Regions from separate parts of the Thalassolituus sp. UBA2009 genome, predicted to be linked through region 2. Evidence: predicted binding sites of a transcription regulator. Region 2 holds the regulator's gene; each other region holds the start of a gene.
What was found. Region 2 encodes sigma-54, which starts transcription at its own class of promoters, with help from an activator protein. Its sites were predicted from a motif close to TGGCACNNNNNTTGCTNT; they were not measured.
Positions count from the first base shown of each region.

Region 1 (4,855 bases), on a different contig from region 2:
GGTGTTGTGCCACGAGTTATACGCCAGCGTTTCTTTACTGGTCGCGCTGCTGTATTTAACCTTGCTGCATTTTGGTGTGAACGAAAGCGTCACCATGCTGGCGGCTTTTTCCGTTGGTCTGGCCATGCGTCTGGCAGCGATCCGCTGGCGCTGGTCGTTACCGGTATTTTCCTATGCCCCTGAGCGCTGGCAGAACTGAAACATGCTGGCGTTATTGCCTTGCTAGCGCCGCGTTAGTGCAACAGCTTCCAGCTCAGCCAGACCACCGTCAGCAGCAGTATGGCGGTGGTTGATTGCCAGAACAGCAGAGGATCGCGCTCCATTAACGGTGGCTTCTGCTGACGCAAATAATCCTCAGCGGGCTGGTTCAGATTAAAAATAAATTCAGATAACTCCGCACTGCGTTTATGTGGCAGAGGCTGCAATGCTTTTGCCAGAGCGGTGTCGATCCACGGCGGTATGTTACGGCCAGGTATGGCCAGCGGGCGGTATTGCAGGCGTCGCTGCGCATGCACCGTCCGCGCTTTCGCGACGTTCAGACCATAAGGCAATTCGCCGCCGCTGAGCATTTGATAGGTGATGACGGCGAGAGAAAACAGGTCGGAATGCGTGCCGGTATAACCGTCGCAGAAATACTCCGGCGCCATATATTGAACGGTGCCCGGAAAAGGATTTTCCGCCGGAGACTGATGCGTTTCTGCCAGACCTGCAACCTGCACGGCACCAAAATCAATGATTTTTATGCAACCGTTAGCATCAATCATAATATTGTCGGGCTTTAAATCCTGATGCAGCATTTCCAGCCGGTGAAAAGCTCTTAAGCCTTTTGCTATCTGGGCGACGATATCCCGTACTTTAATTAAATCGGGCCGCGGGTTATCCAGCATCCACTGGCGCAGTGTCTGGCCTTCAATCCATTCCGTGGCGTTGTATAAATACTGCTTTGGCCGGTTGTTCTGTGCCGCTGCCAATACGCAGGGACTGTCGATGCGCCGGGCAATCCAGTCTTCCAGCAGAAAACGTTCAAGGCTGGCGCTGTCGGCCTGAATATCTGAGGCCGGAAATTTTAAAACGACTTTTTCACTACTGTCCTGATCGCGGGCCAGATACACATGACTGCGGCCACTGATATGCAAACGGCGCAGCAGGGTAAAACCATCGAATTCTGCGCCTTCATCCAGTACCGGTGGTAACGTCAGCTGCTGTAATTGCTGCTGCCATTCATTAATGTTGGTATCGGGCAGTGAGGTAATATATACCAGCTGAATGCTGATATTGTCGTCGCTGCCCTGGTTCAATGCCAGTTCAGCGAGTTGCTGTGCACAGAGTTCGAGACTATTTTCGCTGTTAATTTTCAGTGCTTGTGCAATGGCTTCTGTGATTTGTCCGTGGCTGACAAATTCATACAGGCCATCGGTGGCGAGAATAAAAACATCGCCGGCAGTCAGTGGCATGTTGTGGTAATCAATATCCAGCTGCTGGTCCATGCCCAGCGCGCGGGCTAAATAGCTTTGTTCGGCAGAAATCTGTACCCGGTGATCCTGGGTTAATTGCTCCAGCGAGTGTCCCTGCAGATGATAAACGCGGCAGTCACCGCAATGAAAAATATGCGCCTGAGTGGATTTCAGAATCAGCGCCGAAAAAGTACAGATATAGCCTTTATCCCGCTCCCAGGCGTACTGACTGCGCCGCGTCTGACTGTAAAGCCAGGAATTACTGGCCTGAATAACCCGTTGCGCTGATTTACGCACACTCCATACATCAGGGGTGCAGTAATAATCTTCAAGGAAACTTTTAACAGCAGCGGCGCTGGCAATCTGGCTGACATTACTGCTGCTGATACCATCGGCCAGAGCAATGGCAATACCCTTGCGTTCTTTCTGCAGGGTATCGGCAAGACAGGCGCCGTGAAAATCCTGATTAACGGCTTTGCGTCCGGCGCAGGAATACTGGCCAAGCTGAATACGGAGAGAGGACATAAATCATCGCTGCAGACTGTCAGCCATAAAACCCCGGCAAGCATTGCCAGGGTTTATGGCTGGTGTTTATGACCTGAGCTTTATAAAGCCCAGAATTTACATCTGTGGCTGAGCCTGGGTCTGTGCTGACATCAGCGCGCGTTTTTTGGCAGTACGGACGTGGGTGGCGTACAGGGTCAAACCGGTAAAGGCCAGACCACCCACCAGATTACCCAGTGCGGTTGGAATTTCATTCCAGATAAAATAATCCATTACCGAGAATTCACCACCCATAATCAGGCCGAACGGAAACAGAAACATATTTACAACGGAATGTTCAAAGCCCATAAAAAAGAACAGCATAATCGGCATCCACATGGCGATCACTTTACCGCTGACATTGGTGGAAATCATGGCGCCGACAACACCCATAGAAACCATCCAGTTACACAGCATGCCGCGGATAAAAATGGTAAACCAGCCGGCTGCACCGTATTGAGCGTAACCCAGAGTACGGGCTTCACCGATATGAGCAACTTTTTCAGCAATAGCACCGCCATCGGTGTTGTAGCCGTAGGTGAAAATAAATGACATCAGGAAAGCAACGGTTAACGCGCCACCAAAATTACCGAGAAAAACCAGTCCCCAGTTACGCAGAATCTGTCCCCAGGTAACACCAGGGCGACGATCCAGCCAGGCCAGCGGAGTCAGCATAAATACACCGGTGAGCAGATCAAAGCCCATCAGATAGAGCATGCAGAAACCAACGGGAAACAGAATGGAACCAATCAGATGTGAACCGGTTGCAACGGCAACGCTGACAGCAAAAACCGCTGCCAAAGCGAGAATGGCACCGGCCATAAAAGCGCGTACCAGTGTATCGCGGGTCGACATATAAATTTTTGCTTCACCGGCATCTACCATTTTGGTGGCAAACTCGGCAGGCATCAGATAAGACATAGCATTACCTCATTAACGTTTAAGAAATTTCTCAACAGCTGTCCGGAAATAAAAAACGGCGTCCCATCCACCTGCAGTATGCAAGCGGAGTGGACGCCGTTATCCGGAAATTCAGGTTGTGTTCCATATCGCCGTTGATGTGGAATGCAATATGTTCAGCAGAAGACGTGCCAGTTTTATTTTTTTGCTGCTCGCTGGCATTTATCCGGGTTTTTATCGTACATCCGGGTTGTTCTCTTTTTCAGTTGCCCCCTTTTTGCGCAATAAAAAAACAGAGTGCATCGTCCTGATTCATTTTCAGCAGGTCGCTGACGTCGGTCCGGTGAACACGTAAGATGGCTTTATTTATCATCACCGGGACTGCTATGTCGTTTATGTTGCTATCTGCGCTGGCCTGGTCGCTGTTCGATCTGGCGCGCAAAAAACTGACGGCTCATGCACAGCCGCTGACTCTGGCTATCTGGCTCAGTGCCGGCGTTACTCCGCTTTATCTGTTGTTGTGGTTGTCTCGGGGGGCGTCACTGCCGGAGGCGGGTTACTGGCTTCCGGGGCTGGTATCGCTGTTGGTATCAGCATTGGCCAGTGTCTGCTATATCAAAGCACTCAGTGTCGGCCGTATTGCCTTGCTGGTGCCGGTGCTGTCGTTTACGCCGGTTGTGGCAGCAGTGCTCAGCGCGGGTTTGCTGGGGGAGCGGTTAAGCGGGGTGCAGTTGCTGGCGATGCTGAGCATTGTGCTGGCGATTTTTCTGCTGCATTCGGGCTGGAATTTATTGCTCAGGCCAAAAGAAGCAGGTGCGGGTTTGGGGCTGATGCTGGTCGTCGCTCTGTGCTGGGGCACGGGCATTGTCTTTGACAAGATGGCATTGACATCGGCCACGGTCTTTTTTCACGGCCTGATTCAGAGTGCCGGCATGTGTCTGGTGTTATTGCTGGCCTATAGCGTTGATTCATTACGCCGCCGTGATCGTTTGTCTGTGCCGCGTTATTCCGGCCCATGGGGATTAATGGCGCTGGCTTTACTGGTGTTTGTGCTGGCGGTCAGCGGCCAGTGGCTGGCGGTAACGGAGATTCATCCGGGCATTGTTGAAACCGTTAAGCGTGGCGTCGGCATTATCGGTGCGGCCTGCTGGGGCGTGTGGTTGTTCGGTGAGAACGTAAAGCCGTGGCAACTGTTGCTGATGCTGCTGATCATTGTTGCCACGGCGGGTCTGGCGTTGTTCTGAGCCGGTGTCCTGTTCAGGGGCTGTCTGTAAGCTACTTTGCAGCTGGTGCTCTTCACCTTTGTAGTAACGTTCAACGCGAGGGTTCATTACCTTAAACCACAGTGGCGGAATCAGGGCCAGCACCACCATGGTGGCGTAACCACTGGGCAGCTGTGGGCTGACATCGTGATGGCGCAGTACCTGATAGCGACGCTTCGGATAAGCGTGGTGATCGGAGTGACGCTGCAGCTGGAACAGGAACAGATTGGTTAACAGGTAGTTGCTGTTCCAGGAGTGTTCGATATCCGGACGCTCGTAACGGCCATTGTCCAGCTTGCGGCGGTGCAGGCCGTAGTGTTCAACGTAGTTGATCACTTCCAGCAGGCTGAAGGCAAAGAAGCTCTGGGCAGCAAAGAAAAACACCCCCATCCAGCCCCACAAAGCTCCACATACCGCTGCCAGTAAAAGGCTGAAGCCATACCACCAGATCAGTTCATTACGCCAGCTGAACGGTGAGTGGCCTTTATGACGCAGACGTTTGGCTTCCAGTTTCCAGGCATTGAGAAAGTTGTGCAGATAAGCATGGGGCAAAAACTGATACAGGCTCTGACCGTAGCGTGAAGAAGATGCATCGGCCGGTGTGGACACATGCACATGATGGCCGCGTACGTGCTCAACCTTAAAGCCACCATAAGAAACGCAGGCCAGTAACAGACCACCGGTCCATTGCTCAAG
Region 1 covers NZ_DDCJ01000134.1:5,443-10,297, reverse strand. The annotation lists gene B3P58_RS15900 (trimeric intracellular cation channel family protein) at 1-199, shown strand, start outside; gene B3P58_RS15895 (bifunctional protein-serine/threonine kinase/phosphatase) at 234-1,979, opposite strand; gene B3P58_RS15890 (formate/nitrite transporter family protein) at 2,076-2,918, opposite strand; gene B3P58_RS15885 (DMT family transporter) at 3,254-4,141, shown strand; partial or broken gene B3P58_RS15880 (alkane 1-monooxygenase) at 4,181-4,855, opposite strand, start outside.
Region 1: a site for sigma-54 is predicted at 3,074-3,091, ahead of B3P58_RS15890 (formate/nitrite transporter family protein). Genes of this name have one in related genera too.

Region 2 (4,855 bases):
GCCGCTGATCACCACTAAACGCATTGCTGTGCTCCTCCATTGCCCGTTGGGCTGATGTCAGCCCGGTTGTCCGCTCAGCGCCCGCTGATAAAACCGTTGCGCATCCGGCGCTTTGCGCAGTGCCTCGCGGTAGGCCGGCTCGCTGAAGTTGCGTGCCAGCATCGCCAGAACCTGCAGGTGCTGTTCAGTAGCTTCTTCGGGAACCAGCAGAGCAAACACCAGATCGACCGGCTTGCGGTCAATGGCGTCGTAATCCACCGGCTCCACCAGACGCAGCAGTACGCCCATCGCCTGGTCGCACTGCTTCAGCCGGCAGTGGGGAATGGCAATACCTTCGCCAATCCCGGTGCTGCCGAGGCGTTCACGGCTGAGTAATCGCTCGTAAATATCGTCGGCAGAGCTGTCGCTGAGTTGTTCTGCGATAAAACCTGCCAGGTACTCCAGTAATTTCTTTTTACTGGAAACCGGAGCATCTATCAGACTGCGTTCCGGTGTGAGGATATCCTCGATGCGAATGTCCATTAATCAGCCTTGTCCGTGTTGCCGCGCCACCAGTTTTTCTTTGTGTTTCAGTACCTGACGGTCGAGCTTGTCGGTCATCTGATCGATTGCGGCATACATATCATCGTGCTCAGCGCTGGCGTGCAGGTCGGCACCGCTGACATGGATGGTGGCTTCGGCAATCATGCGCTCTTTAATAACGGTCAGGGTTACCTGGCCGTTGGTAATGTTGTCAAAGTGGCGTCCCAGCTTGGACATTTTTTCGTCTACGTACGCTTGCAGAGATTCGGTAACGTCAACGTGGTGACCGCTGATATTAATCTTCATGTCCAGACTCCTTGTTGCTGGCTTGTTGTTTTTTAAATCAATTGTTTACGTTCGTTCGAAGGCGGAATCATCATAGCCTCACGGTATTTGGCTACCGTGCGCCGTGCCACCTGAATGCCTTTTTCACCCAACACTGCGGCGATTTTGTTGTCGCTCAGCGGTTTGCGGGCATTTTCTTCAGCAATCAGTTTTTTAATCATGGCACGGATTGCGGTGGAGGAACATTCGCCGCCGCCATCGGTACTGACATGGCTGGAGAAAAAGTACTTCAGCTCGAAGATTCCGCGAGGCGTATGCATGTATTTCTGGGTGGTTACCCGGGAAATGGTGGATTCATGCATACCAACGGCTTCGGCAATATCGTGCAGCACCAGCGGCTTCATTGCTTCTTCGCCCTGTTCGAAAAACTCGATCTGATACTCGACGATTTTGGTGGCTACTTTCAGCAGGGTTTCGTTGCGGCTTTGCAGACTTTTGATAAACCAGCGCGCTTCCTGCAGGTGGTCGCGCAAGAAGGCGTTGTCGGTGCTGTTATCGGAACGGCGTACCAGTGAGGCGTAATCGGCGTTAACGCGCAGCTTGGGGGCGATATCCGGATTCAGCTCAACCCGCCATTCGTCGCGGATATTGCGTACCAGTACGTCGGGCACCACGTATTCGGCCTGCTCGGCACTGATGCCGGCACCTGGCTTGGGATTCAGTTCTTTAATCAGCCGCAGCACGGCTTTAAGGTCTTCTTCGCGCAGCTTGGTTTTGCGCATCAGCGTTGGGTAATCTTTGCTGCCCAGCAGCTCGATATAATCGCGGATGACCATTTTGGCTTCGTTCAGCCATGGGGTCTCAGCCGGCAGTTGCTGCAGTTGCAGCAGCAGGCATTCACGCAGGTCGCGGGCAAAAGCACCGGCCGGATCAAACTGCTGCAGGCGGTGGAGGACGGCCATGACTTCGTCTTCTTCGACGTCCAGAGCCGGGTCCATGCTTTCCAGAATGTCTTCGACGGTGGTGTGCAGATAGCCGTCGTCATCCACGCCGTCGATCAGCATCAGGGCGATCTCGCGGTCGGTATCTGACATAGGAGTCAGATTGAGTTGCCACAGCAGATGATCCTGCAGATCTTCGGTGCTGGCGTGGCGCGAGTCGTAATCGAAATCGTCGTCGATGGCGTTACTGCTGCTGCCGGAGGCAACGTTGGCGGTGGTCTGGTAGGTATCTTCCCACTGACTGTCGACCGGCAGGTCGTCGGGGAGTTGTTCCTGTGACCACTGTTCATCCAGCTCGGGTGTGTCGTTGTGGCTGTCGTCCTGATTGCTGACTTCGTGGCTGGCGCTGACTTCGTGGTCGCTGTTACGGGACAGGTCGGGCAGGTCATCGTGCTCGTGTTCTTCTACTTCGAGCATCGGGTTGGAATCGAGGGCTTCCTGAATCTCCTGCTGCAGATCGAGGGTAGACAGCTGAAGCAGGCGGATGGCTTGTTGCAACTGAGGGGTCATGGTCAGGTGCTGACCCATCTTTAACTGAAGAGACGCTTTCATAAAAGTTCAGTAATCACTCAGTATCGGCATAGTCTGTGCATTATACGCCAAGCGGTAAACCTTGGAATCTTTTGTGCATCTTCCTTTGCTTTGGATCATCAGCCACTTCCCTGCAGCAGGGCTTGCCATCACAGGCGGAAATCCTCACCCAGGTACACTTTGCGTACCTGCTCGCTGGCCAATACCTGTTCAGCGGTGCCTTCGGCGATGATATGGCCACCCCCGACAATATAGGCTTTCTCACAGATAGCCAGAGTTTCCCTTACGTTGTGGTCGGTAATGAGTACGCCGATGCCACGTGCTTTGAGCTGTCGGATGATGTCCATGATGTCAGCTACAGAAATCGGGTCAACCCCGGCGAACGGCTCATCAAGCAGAATAAAGGACGGCTCAGCCGCCAGCGCGCGGGCAATCTCGACCCGGCGTCGTTCACCACCGGATAAGGCCATGCCCAGACTGCTGCGGATATGCTGAATATGAAACTCATTCAGCAGCTCTTCCAGTTTTTCCAGACGCTGTGCACGGTTGAGGTCTTTGCGGGTTTCGAGAATGGCGAGAATATTATCGGCCACACTTAATTTGCGGAAAATGGAGGCTTCCTGCGGCAGATAGCCAATGCCTTTCTGCGCCCGGCCGTGCATCGGCAGATGACTGATGTCTTCGTCGTCAATTTTGATGCGGCCTTTGTCGGCCTGCACCAGATTCACAATCATGTAGAAACAGGTGGTCTTACCGGCCCCGTTGGGTCCCAGCAGGCCAACGATCTGACCGCTTTGTACAGACATGGATACATCTTTTACCACTTCCCGGCCGTTATAGCTTTTCGCCAGGTTTTCGGCTTTCAGGGTCTTCATGGCTGTTCCTGTACTGGCTTGCTGTTATCGGTGGCAGGTTCTGCCGGAGCCTGTGGCTGAATCACGACTTTGATTCGTTGTTTTTCGCCAGTACCACCAGTCTGGCCGGAGGTACTGGTGCCGCCGCTGGCGCTGACGGTTTCTTTGGTCATGTCATAGAGGATGCGCTCACCACTGAACAGGTTGCCGTCCTGCTGCAGTTGAGCATTGCCCTGAATGTTGACTTCACGTTGCCGGGCAAAGTAATCAATGCGCTGGCCGTGTGCTTTGGTCAGGGGTTTTCCCGGATTGATCTGTTGCTGATAGCGTGCCGGTTTTTTCGCTGTCCCTTCGGCAACGGCTTTTTCCAGTGTGTTATCGGTGCGGATAATCAGCAGGCGCTCTGATTCGATGCGCAGGGTTCCCTGGGTCAGAATCACATTGCCTTCATAAATAACAACGCCAGCCTTGCGGTCGAGCTCAGCGTGGTCAGAGAGAATGACCATTTCCTGCTGCCAGTCGTCGGGCAATGCATAAGCAGAGGCTGCGCTGCACAGGACAAACAGGCCGGCCAGAAAACGATGATTATTGCGGAACATAGCGGCTATCCACCTGTGATTTGAATTCCATGCGCTGACGCGCGATATCCAGTGTCATACCGGTTGCATTGATATGGGTTTGCGGACTTGTAATAGTTACCGGCTGATCAGTCTCGGCCAGTTGCTGGCGGCTGTGGTAAGTCAGGATGCTGGTTTCGATCAGAATATCGTCCGCAGCGTCGGCCGGATCGAGCGGCAGGATTTCGACCTGGCCTACAAGGCGCAGCGACTGCTCGTTATCCTGTAGTGTTCCTTCGCGGGCATTGACCTGCCAGGTCTGGCCGTCATCATCGTCTGACATCAGCAGCGGCCCGGTAAAGAGGGTGCTTTTCGTCTGCGGATAATGGGTTGAGCGTGCTGCAACAAAGGTTTGCTGTAATTCGCCATTACTGTCGTACTGGCGGTTGTACAGGCCTTCGCCATAGTAATCCGGTTCATGATTCTGCAGCTCACTCAGGGGGGGCGTCTGCTCCTGGGTGTAGCGATCCACTGCCAGCAGAGCCAGACCAAAGATCAGGGTCAGCAGTAACAGCAGATAACGCTTGCGCATCAGATTACGCCCGCGCGCAGCAGATCGTGCATATTGATGACGCCAACCGTGTCGTCGCCATTTTTAACGACCAGGGCGTTGATTTTGTTGTCTTCCATCAGCTTCAGCGCTTCGGCAGCGAGGGTACCTGGCGTGGTGGTTTTGCCACCGACGGTCATCACATCGGCCATGGTGGCGGTATGGATATCAACGCCGTGATCGATGGCACGACGCAGGTCACCGTCGGTGAAAATACCGGTCAGCTTGCCGTTATCCTGCACGGTGGTCATGCCCAGACCTTTGGAGGTTACAACCAGCAGGGCTTCAGACAGCGTGGCGGAAGGGGAAACCACCGGAATCTGATCGCCACTGTGCATAATGTCTTCCACTTTCAACAGCAGGCGGCGGCCAAGTGAGCCGCCCGGATGAGAGAAGGCAAAATCTTCGGCGGTAAAACCACGGGCTTCCAGCAAGGCAACGGCCAGCGCATCACCCATCACCAGCGCGCAGGTGGTGGAAGAGGTTGGTGCCAGA
Region 2 covers NZ_DDCJ01000069.1:24,488-29,342, reverse strand. The annotation lists gene rapZ (RNase adapter RapZ) at 1-24, opposite strand, end outside; gene ptsN (PTS IIA-like nitrogen regulatory protein PtsN) at 58-522, opposite strand; gene hpf (ribosome hibernation-promoting factor, HPF/YfiA family) at 526-828, opposite strand; gene B3P58_RS08805 (RNA polymerase factor sigma-54) at 861-2,360, opposite strand; gene lptB (LPS export ABC transporter ATP-binding protein) at 2,489-3,214, opposite strand; gene lptA (lipopolysaccharide transport periplasmic protein LptA) at 3,211-3,792, opposite strand; gene lptC (LPS export ABC transporter periplasmic protein LptC) at 3,779-4,342, opposite strand; gene B3P58_RS08785 (KpsF/GutQ family sugar-phosphate isomerase) at 4,342-4,855, opposite strand, start outside.

Region 3 (4,855 bases), on a different contig from region 2:
TCGTCCCGTTTGGTTGAAGGAATAATTATTATCCGGTGGAGAAGAACAGATGACTGTACAAGCATCTCTCGCAGGGAATGGGCGGGAACTGACGATTAAAGTAGATGGGCGGTTTGATTTCAGTGCGCATCAGGAATTCCGCGATGCCTATGAAAGCATGGCTGCAGATGTTCAGAGCTACGTTGTGGATCTGGGTGGAACCTCTTACCTTGATAGTTCGGCATTGGGAATGTTGCTGCTGCTGAGAGATCACGCCGGTGGCGATGGAGCCGATGTCCGGATTGTTAACTGTAATCAGGATGTCCGGAAAATACTGACCATTTCTAACTTCGAACAGTTGTTCAAGATACAGTAAGCCAATACTGCATGGATGCCATTAAAGTTCTGATTGCGGATGATAATCAGATTGACCGGATGGTGCTGTCACGCATAGTGCGCAATCAGGGCTATCAGGTACTGGAAGCTGAGAATGGTGTAGAGGCTGTTCGTGCTTTCGACCTGCACCGTCCGGATATTATCCTGATGGATGTTATGATGCCGGTGATGGATGGTCGTGAGGCCGCTCGCCGTATCAAAGCTGATGCAGGAGAGGATTTTGTTCCGGTTATCTTTCTGACCTCTCTTACTGATGCGCAAAGCCTTGCAGACTGTCTGGAGTCGGGTGGCGATGACTTTCTCAGTAAGCCTTACAATCACATTATTCTGCAGGCAAAAATAAGCTCATTTTATCGTATGCGTGAAATGCACCGAACCGTGCAGCATCAGCGTGATACGATTGCCAGTAATAATGAACACCTCCTGCATGAACAGCATGTGGCCAAAGCCGTGTTTGATAACGTGGCTCATGCCGGCTGCCTTTCGGCACCTAATATCCGCTATATGTTGTCCCCACTGGCCGTCTTTAATGGCGACGTGTTACTGGCCGCGCGCAAACCTGCGGGAGGCATGCACGTTTTGCTCGGGGACTTTACCGGGCATGGTCTGCCCGCTGCGATTGGTGCTATGCCACTGGCAGAAATATTTTATGGTATGACGGCCAAGGGCTTTGCTCTGCGCGATATTCTGCGGGAAATTAATCTCAAGCTGAAAGGCATTCTTCCTGTTGGTTTTTTCTGCTGTGCTGTCGTTGTTGATCTGAATTTTGACCGTAAATCGGCAAGTGTCTGGATGGGCGGCGTACCGGATTGCTATATGCTGCGCCAGGATGGTGCCAGGGTTGAAAGCCTGAAGTCGACACATCTGCCACTTGGCGTGCTCAATAACGAACAGTTCAGCGATACCCTGACGGAATATCCTATGAGTGATGGCGACCGTCTGTTTTTGTGGTCCGATGGCATCGTTGAAGCTCGTAATCCGGCAGGCGAAATGTTTGGCGAAGAGCGTCTGCAGAATGTCTTCAGCAAGGCCTCAGATCCGCATCACGTATTTGATGATATTCAGCATGCGTTAGCGGAGTTTGTTGCTGACAGTGCCCGTGATGATGACACCACGCTGCTTGAGCTGCGGATGATTGCCGAGCATGAGCTGGAAGATATTGCTCTGCAGCTGGCGTCCGGGCCGTTATCCGGTCCGGTAGACTGGGAGATGTCTTATTATCTTGGGCATGAAACCCTGAGAAACTTTAATCCGTTGCCGCTGATGATTCATATCATGATGGAAGTACCCGGACTACGGGTAATGGGCGGGCAGCTGTATACCGTGATGGCAGAACTGTTTTCCAATGCTTTTGAACATGGAGTGCTGGGGCTTAAATCTGAGCTGAAACGCTCATCGGATGGCTTTATGCAGTACTATCAGGAACGCGAAACCCGGCTTGCAGGGCTGAATGAAGGTTATGTCATTATCAGTATGAAACACCAGGGGGACGGACGCAGCGGACGATTAGTCCTGACGGTTGAAGATAGTGGCCCGGGGTTTGATTTCGCCCCTGTTTTTGATGAGCCAAAAGATCCGGCTTCTGCCCAATATTGCGGTCGGGGAATTCCTCTGGTTGATCAAATCTGTGAATCGCTGGAATATAGGGGCAGAGGCAATGTCGTCGAAGCGGTGATACGATGGCCGCAAATATTGGATGGGAGACTATGATGTCACTGGCAGAGCACTTTGACCCCGAGTCACTGGATATGCTCCGGGAAGTTATGGACGATGAATTTTCAGATCTGATGCAGGTCTACATCGACGACTCCCGGCAACGTCTGCCATTGCTGGCACAGGCGCTGCAGCAGCAGGATGCGCAGCAGCTGCGTGAGCTGGCGCACAGCTTTAAAGGTGCCAGCAGTAATATCAGTGCTAATGTTCTGGCGCAATTATGTTATCAGCTGGAAACGGCAGCCCGGGAGGATAAGCTTGCCGGAGCCGATTTGCTGATTGCGCAGATTGAAGCTGAGTATTACGCCGTAGAAACTTTGCTGCAGGACATGCTGTAGGTTACTTGCTACAGGCCTGTTGTGGCCGCTGTACCAATTATGTCTGATGTACAGCGCTCTTCCGTAACAACCATTCCTTTTTCTTTCCTCTTTTCGGCAATTTGGCCCGTGCTTTGCGTATAGCTACAGGTAAAGCCTTCTGCAGGCCTGAGTAACGGAGATTGGAATGAACGCGACGGGATCAACCTCCAACGCAACAAGTATTCTGCTGTCGCTGGGTATGACCGGAGACAGCGGGCTGTCTGGCCTCGGCGGAGAGGCCGGGGATCAGGGTTTTTCATCCTTACTGTCACAACTAATGCCGGGTGCTGGCGCAGGCCAGAACGCTTTGCCGCTTCCCTCGGTTGATGGCGTACAGACCTTGCCGCCGGAGCAACAAACTTTGCCGCTTATGCTGTCGTCAGCTGCTGTAGACGGTGGCGCAGATGTTAATGATTTGCTGGGGCAAATCGGTCTGGGTCTGGAAATGGCCGCTCATACAGATGCCGTCAGGGCTGATGCAGTACCTGCAGCTCAGGTGCTGGCTGGCAGTCTGAAAGCACTATCTGTAACGGACAGTCACCCGGAGGAAGATTCTGAAACACCGGATGCTGATGCATCGGCAGCCGCGATGCTGCTGGCGACAAGTGTACCTGTCAGTGATCCGGAAGCCGGAGCGATGAAGCCTGTGCCACAGAGTGAGGGGGCACCGCAGCCGGGCGCTGTCGCCAGCATGATGGCGCCTGGTCAGACGCAGAAAACAGATCATGCCAGAAAGCCGGCAAGTGAGCCGTTGTCTGGCATCGCTGTAGCGACAACTGTCGATGACACCGCCACGGTCGCGGATGAAGGCGCTGGATTCTTACTGCCGGGCGAAGACCGGCCAGCTGCGCAAAGCCTGCAGGGACTGGGGCTAAGCCTGCAGGGGCAGCAAGGGACGGTTCAGCCATCACAGAACAGCGGGAGCACCCTTATTCCTCCAGCCAGTGCTGCGGCAATGACTGCTGCAAGTACGGAAGATAACAGCAGCGCCAGTAGTTTTGTCAGTGAAAGTGGAGATACGCTGACGGATACCGAGCTGCAGGCGAAGCGGCTGCACAGTAGCCGTGAGAAGCTTGAGTTTGGCCAGGATCGTCGCGAGTGGGGCGGTGCACTGGGTGCCCGCATTATGACCATGGTGGCCGAAGATGTGCAGAAAGCCAGAATCCAGCTTGATCCACCGGAGCTGGGCAGCCTGGAAATTAAACTGCATGTCAGTCAGGATCAGGCCAGTGTGCAGGTTCAGGCGCAGCATGCTCATGTCAGAGAGGTTCTGGAAGCGAATGCTCACCGGTTGCGCGATGCTCTGGCAGCCCAGGGGATTACGCTGAATGGCTTTGATGTCAGTGAGCGTGGTCAGGGAAATGAGGGTTCTGGTCAGTCCGGCGATGGACAGGGAGCACAGGGCGGTGATGACTGGTTTGCTGAAGACGGTGTTGTGGATGATAAGCCACAGCCACAGGTAAGCAGCAATAATCTTCTGGATACCTTTGCCTGATCTTTCCCCGCCGGTGGCTATCGATGCCCTGGTGGCCCTAAGGCGTGTTTAATCAGTTTTTATACACACTGATAAACACGCCGCTTATTGGCTCAGAATTTTTCAGGCAATGCGCTGAGTGTGTAAACAGTTCAGCGTATTACCCGTGCTGAGCACAATCCTCTTCTATATCGCCGTAATTCCGGCACCTGCGGCAGAACCTTCTAGACTTACAGCAGCTTTCACGGGTTATTGGTCGTGATGCGATGGATTTTTGACGGAAATCTATGGCACAGCTATTGCTAAATTGACATTTACTGGGGAGATTTTCCGACATGGCAGCAGAACAAGATCTGAAACTAGATGGTGGCAATACCACAGCAGAAGCACCTGCCGGGGGCAGTAAAAAGAAGCTGATTCTGATTATTGCCGCTGCCGTCCTGTTGATTGCAGTGGCGGTTGGGGTGACGCTTTTTCTGGTCGGCGGCGATGACAGCAGTACAGATGAAAACAGTGCTGATACGGAAGAAACCGTTGCTGAAGAGCCATTGCTACCGGCTCAGTATGTGATTCTGAAGCCAGAGTTTGTGGTGAGTTTTCAGGTCGGCTCACGTCAGCGCTACCTGCAGGTCAGTATTGATGTTATGACCCGTAAACCAGCAGTTGTTGATGCGCTGAATTTGCATGAACCGATGATACGTAACGATATTATCCGGGTCATCGGCGAACAGAATTTTGACCGGTTACGGACGGCGGAAGGGCGGGTCGAACTGCAGGAGTTATTACTGCAGCAGGTTCGTCAGATCGTACAGCGGGAATCGGGTATAGAGGGCGTAGAAGCTCTTTTATTTACCAATTTTGTAATGCAGTAAGGAACACAGAGCGTGCAAGATTTACTGTCGCAAGATGAAATTGATGCGTTATTGCACGGTGT
Region 3 covers NZ_DDCJ01000143.1:127,049-131,903, forward strand. The annotation lists gene B3P58_RS17730 (STAS domain-containing protein) at 50-355, shown strand; gene B3P58_RS17735 (ATP-binding SpoIIE family protein phosphatase) at 367-2,085, shown strand; gene B3P58_RS17740 (Hpt domain-containing protein) at 2,082-2,426, shown strand; gene B3P58_RS17745 (flagellar hook-length control protein FliK) at 2,593-3,942, shown strand; gene B3P58_RS17750 (flagellar basal body-associated FliL family protein) at 4,257-4,793, shown strand; partial or broken gene B3P58_RS17755 (flagellar motor switch protein FliM) at 4,806-4,855, shown strand, end outside.
Region 3: a site for sigma-54 is predicted at 2,529-2,546, ahead of B3P58_RS17745 (flagellar hook-length control protein FliK). Genes of this name have one in related genera too.

Region 4 (4,855 bases), on a different contig from region 2:
CTGTTTCTGCTTTTTTACATCACGCGCATACCCGGCTGGGCGCCGTCGTGTGGTTCGAGCAGGAAGATATCTTCACCGCCCGGGCCTGCGGCCAGTACCATGCCTTCGGACATGCCGAATTTCATTTTACGTGGCGCCAGGTTGGCAACCATCACGGTCAGCTTGCCGTTCAGGTCTTCCGGGTTGTAGGCCGATTTAATACCGGAGAATACGTTGCGGGTTTCGCCGTTGCCGATATCCAACGTCAGCTGCAGCAGTTTTTCTGCACCTTCAACATGCTCGGCTTTAACGATACGGGCAATACGCAGGTCGACTTTGGCGAAATCCGGGAACTCGATGGTGTCGGCAATCACTTCGTTACCGTCTTCACGCAGCTCAGGTCCTTTATTCTTCGCTTTTTTATCGGCCTTTTTCTCTGCGTTTTTCGCAGCGGTTTTATCGGTGCTGTTATCCGCCGCCGGTGCTTCGCCGTTTTCTTTGGCCAGCTCGGTTTTGGTTTCTTCCAGAATGGCGGTTACTTTGTCCATTTCGGCACGGGCCAGCATTGGCTGGAATTTATTGATTTTGTGGCTCAGCAGAATCTCGCGGCGCGCTTCCCAGTCAAGGCTGTCCAGATTCAGGAATGCTTTGGTTTTGTCGGCAATTTCCGGCAGTACCGGTGCCAGATAAGTCACCAGCTGACGGAACAGGTTAAGCGCCACGGAACATACGTCCTGCACTTCCTGCTGGCGGCCTTCTTCTTTATTCATCGCCCACGGGGCTTTTTCCTGAATATATTCGTTGGCGCGGTCGGCCAGCGCCATGATGTCTTTCATCGCGCGGCCAAATTCGCGTTTTTCGTAATGGCTGGCAATCTGGTCGCCGGCATCAATAAATTGCTGCAGCATTTCCGGTTCAGCGCAGGTCGCGCTCAGTTCGCCGGATGCTTTGGCAATAAAGTTGCCGGTACGCGAGGCGATGTTCACCAGTTTGTTGACCAGATCGGCGTTTACGCGCTGCACGAAATCTTCCAGATTCAAATCGAAATCATCGACGCTGGAGCTCAGTTTGGCGGCAAAGTAGTAACGCAGATAGGTCGGGTTTAAATGATTCAGGAAGGTGCGCGCCTTAATAAAGGTACCGCGCGACTTCGACATTTTAGAACCGTTCACGGTCACGAAACCGTGGGCATTGACTGCTGTTGGTGTACGGTATTCTGCGGCGCTCAGCATGGAAGGCCAGAACAGCGCATGGAAGTTAATAATGTCTTTACCGATAAAGTGGTACAGCTCGGTGGTGGAGTCTTTTTTCCAGTACTCGTTAAAGTCGAGGTCACCGCGCTTGTCACACAGGTTTTTAAAGCTGGCCATATAGCCGATAGGGGCATCCAGCCAGACGTAGAAAAACTTGTTCGGTGCATCCGGAATTTCGAAGCCGAAATACGGCGCATCACGGGAAATGTCCCACTCCTGCAGACCGGAATCCAGCCACTCGGCCAGTTTGTTGGCAACTTCATCCTGCAGGGTGCCGGAACGGGTCCACTGCTGCAGAAACTCCTGGAAGTCCGGCAGTTTGAAGAAGTAGTGTTCAGATTCTTTTTCGACCGGGGTGGCACCGGAAATGACGGAGAACGGGTTTTTCAGCTCGGCCGGGGTGTAGGTTGCACCGCAGACTTCACAGTTGTCGCCGTACTGGTCGGCGGCGCCACACTTAGGGCACTCGCCTTTGATATAACGGTCGGCCAGAAACAGCTCTTTAACCGGATCGTACAGCTGCTTGATGCTGCGGATGGCGATATGGCCTTTGTCACGGCAGGCTTTGTAGATTTCTTCTGACAGCAGGCGGTTTTCTTCGCTGTGGGTGCTGTGGAAGTTGTCGAACGCAATCTGGAAACCGGCGAAATCCGCTTCGTGCTCGGCTTTTACCCGCGCAATCTGCTCTTCCGGGCTGATACCTTCTTTTTCGGCGCGCAGCATGATGGCGGTGCCGTGGGCGTCGTCGGCGCAAACATAGTGGCATTCGTTGCCACGCAGTTTCTGGAACCGAACCCAGATATCAGTCTGAATGTATTCCAGCAGGTGGCCGAGGTGAATGGAACCATTGGCATAGGGCAGGGCGCTGGTGACGAGGATTTTGCGGGGATTCTGTGCGGTCATGACAATTCGCTACGGGTTATTCAAAGAAAGGGCAGTATTGTAGCGATTTTTGCCGCTGGCCGCGATGGCTGCGGTACGGCTTAAAAGCGCTGCGGCAGCAGAAATCTGCCGCGCAGCGCCTGATACTCAATGGCCGGGCATCACAGCTTTCCTTCAGCCGCCATCTTCATATAGCTGTCGGTAAAGCGCAGCTTCACATTACCTTTATCGCCAAAGGTTTTGCCGTTCGGGAAGGCCATGCCGATAAAGCCGGCATCGGCGGCGCCATCACCCAGCAGACCGTGGTCGAAGGAGAATTTCGCTACGTATTCCATGGTTTTTGGCAGCTCGGCGCTGTTCACAAATTCCACAGCTTTTTGTGCGTCGTAGAACATTTTGGTGGCGGCCAGCTGGGCATCGTAACCGGCAAGGTCGGTGCCTGAGGCTTCGGCCATCATGCTGCGTGCTTTTTTACCTTCGGCGTCGTCTTTCGCCATGATGCTCATGGTTTCGTACCAGGCGCCGGTCAGGGCTTTGGCGAAGGCGGGGTTAGCGGCCAGGGTTTCGCTGTTGACCATAGTGGTGTCGATAATTTCACCCGGAATCTGTGAGGAGTTAAACACGGCGGTTGCGTTTGGCTGCGCCAGAATTTCGCTCACCAGCGGGTTCCAGGTGACCACGGCTTTAACATCACCGGTGCCATAAGCCGCCACCATATCGGCGTCGGAGGTGTTGATCACCGAGACGTCTTTTTCGCTCATGCCCACGCTTTCCAGACCGCGTGCCAGCAGGTAATGGGAAACCGACAGCTCCACCAGATTCACCGGCAGGCCTTTGATGTCTTTCAGGCTTTTTCCTTCTTTCAGAATCACGGCATCGTTGCCGTTGGAGAAGTCACCGACGATTAAGGCGGTGGTGTCGACGCCGCTGGCGGCCGGAATGGTCAGGGCATCCATATTGGTCATTACGCAGGCGTCGAATTCACCGGCGGTAAACTGGTTGATGGATTCAACGTAATCGTTGATCTGCACCACTTCGATTTCGATGCCGTATTTATCGGCCCATTTTTTTACGATGCCGGCTTTGTCGGTGTAATCCCACGGCATCCAGCCAACATAGATAGACCAGGCCAGACGGAAACTGTCTTTGGCCTGAGCGTGTAATGGGGTCAGGGCGGCCAGGGTGACCAGGCTGGCGGTGAGCAGACGTTTTAACGGCTTCATAGGACTTCCTCTTTGATATCCACATAAATCAGACGGCAGGAGAACTCAGCGCGAAACGGCCAGATGCTGGCATTCGCGTGTGGGTCTCCCGGGCTTTTGTCCCGCCGTGTAACCTGCGCTGTGAATACGCTGAGGTCGGTTGCTCTCGGACCAGACGTTCTTTTTCAGCAAAGAACCGGAACCCTAGCCACCTATTTCTGTGAATCCCAACCGGATTCGGTTGCCGAGTATCTCCTGTTACTGATCAGTGTTCAGCAAGGGCTGTACCAGTTTTGCCGGAGCCTGAAAATTGCGGCATCCGGCAGGCTGGCGAGTGTTAAGTTGCTGATTTTGCTGTCAGTTGCACCCCAAAAGGGTGCACAGATGATTAGCTGAACAGATGGTCGCTGCATTCTGGGGCGCTTATTCGGTTTCTGCTTTATATACCGCCTTGCTGCTAGTGCTGCCCTTTATTCGGTTTCTGTTGTGTGTGCCGCTTTGCAGCCGGTGTCGGTGTTTGCCAGTAAACGGGCGAGAGCGCGGGTCGCGGGGCCGGCGCTTTCTTCATGGGCCATTACCAGATAGAGATCGACGTAGCGCCGCGCATCCTGAGCAAAGGGAATCACCTGCAAGGCACCGCTTTTCAGGTCGTCGGCAATCAGCAGCTCCGGCAGCCAGGCAAAGCCCAGACCGCGGCGGACAATATTTACCCTGGTGCTGGTATGGGTAACGGTCCAGCGCTGATGAGCGCCGAGCCAGCCACCTTCGCTGCGGCGTTTGCGGCTGCTGTCGCGCAGCACCACCTGCCGGTGTGCGGTGAGATCATCGTAGGTGGCCTCGCGCCCCAGATGCTGCAACGGATGCTGCGGGCTGGTGACCGGCAGAAAGCAGGAGCGGTGTACGTGCTCACCGTTCCAGCCGCTGGGCAGTTGCGGGGTAATCAGAATATCGATGCTGTCTTCGAGCAGCATTTCGTTACCGCCGCTGAGTACAAACTCTTCCAGCTCCAGGCGGGTATCGGGGTACTCGGCCGAGAAGGCTTCAAACACATCAAACAGCACATCGTTGGGGTAAATGGTGTCGATGGCCGCACGCACAACAGGCTCGACGCCCTGATTAAGCGAGCTGGCAACCTGATCGATATTCTCTGCCTGATCGAGCAGCTGTTCGGCACGTTGTAACAGAATACGGCCGTGTTCGGTCAGTACCGCTTTGCGCCCTTCCACTTCCAGCAGTTGTACGCCCAGTTGCTCCTGCAGCTTGTGCACACCATAGCTGATGGTTGACTGACTCTTGAAGATGGCCTCAGCCGCCTGAGCGTAGCCGCCATGGTCGACCACCGCTTTAAACATGCGCCACTGTTCGAGGGTTGTTTTCATTGGAATGCCTTTTCGTAAATATCGAAAGCTATACGTTAAATTATGAGATTTTTAATCGAATAAAGCGAACTTAAACTGCACTCATTGCTTAACAGCCCTAACACCACAACCAATACCCGAACCGATACCCGATTTAAGGATGCCGCCATGAACGTATTTG
Region 4 covers NZ_DDCJ01000119.1:5,142-9,996, reverse strand. The annotation lists gene metG (methionine--tRNA ligase) at 15-2,135, opposite strand; gene B3P58_RS14885 (putative urea ABC transporter substrate-binding protein) at 2,276-3,337, opposite strand; guanidine-I (ykkC/yxkD leader) riboswitch at 3,421-3,535, opposite strand; gene B3P58_RS14880 (LysR family transcriptional regulator) at 3,787-4,695, opposite strand.
Region 4: a site for sigma-54 is predicted at 3,589-3,606, ahead of B3P58_RS14885 (putative urea ABC transporter substrate-binding protein). Genes of this name have one in related genera too.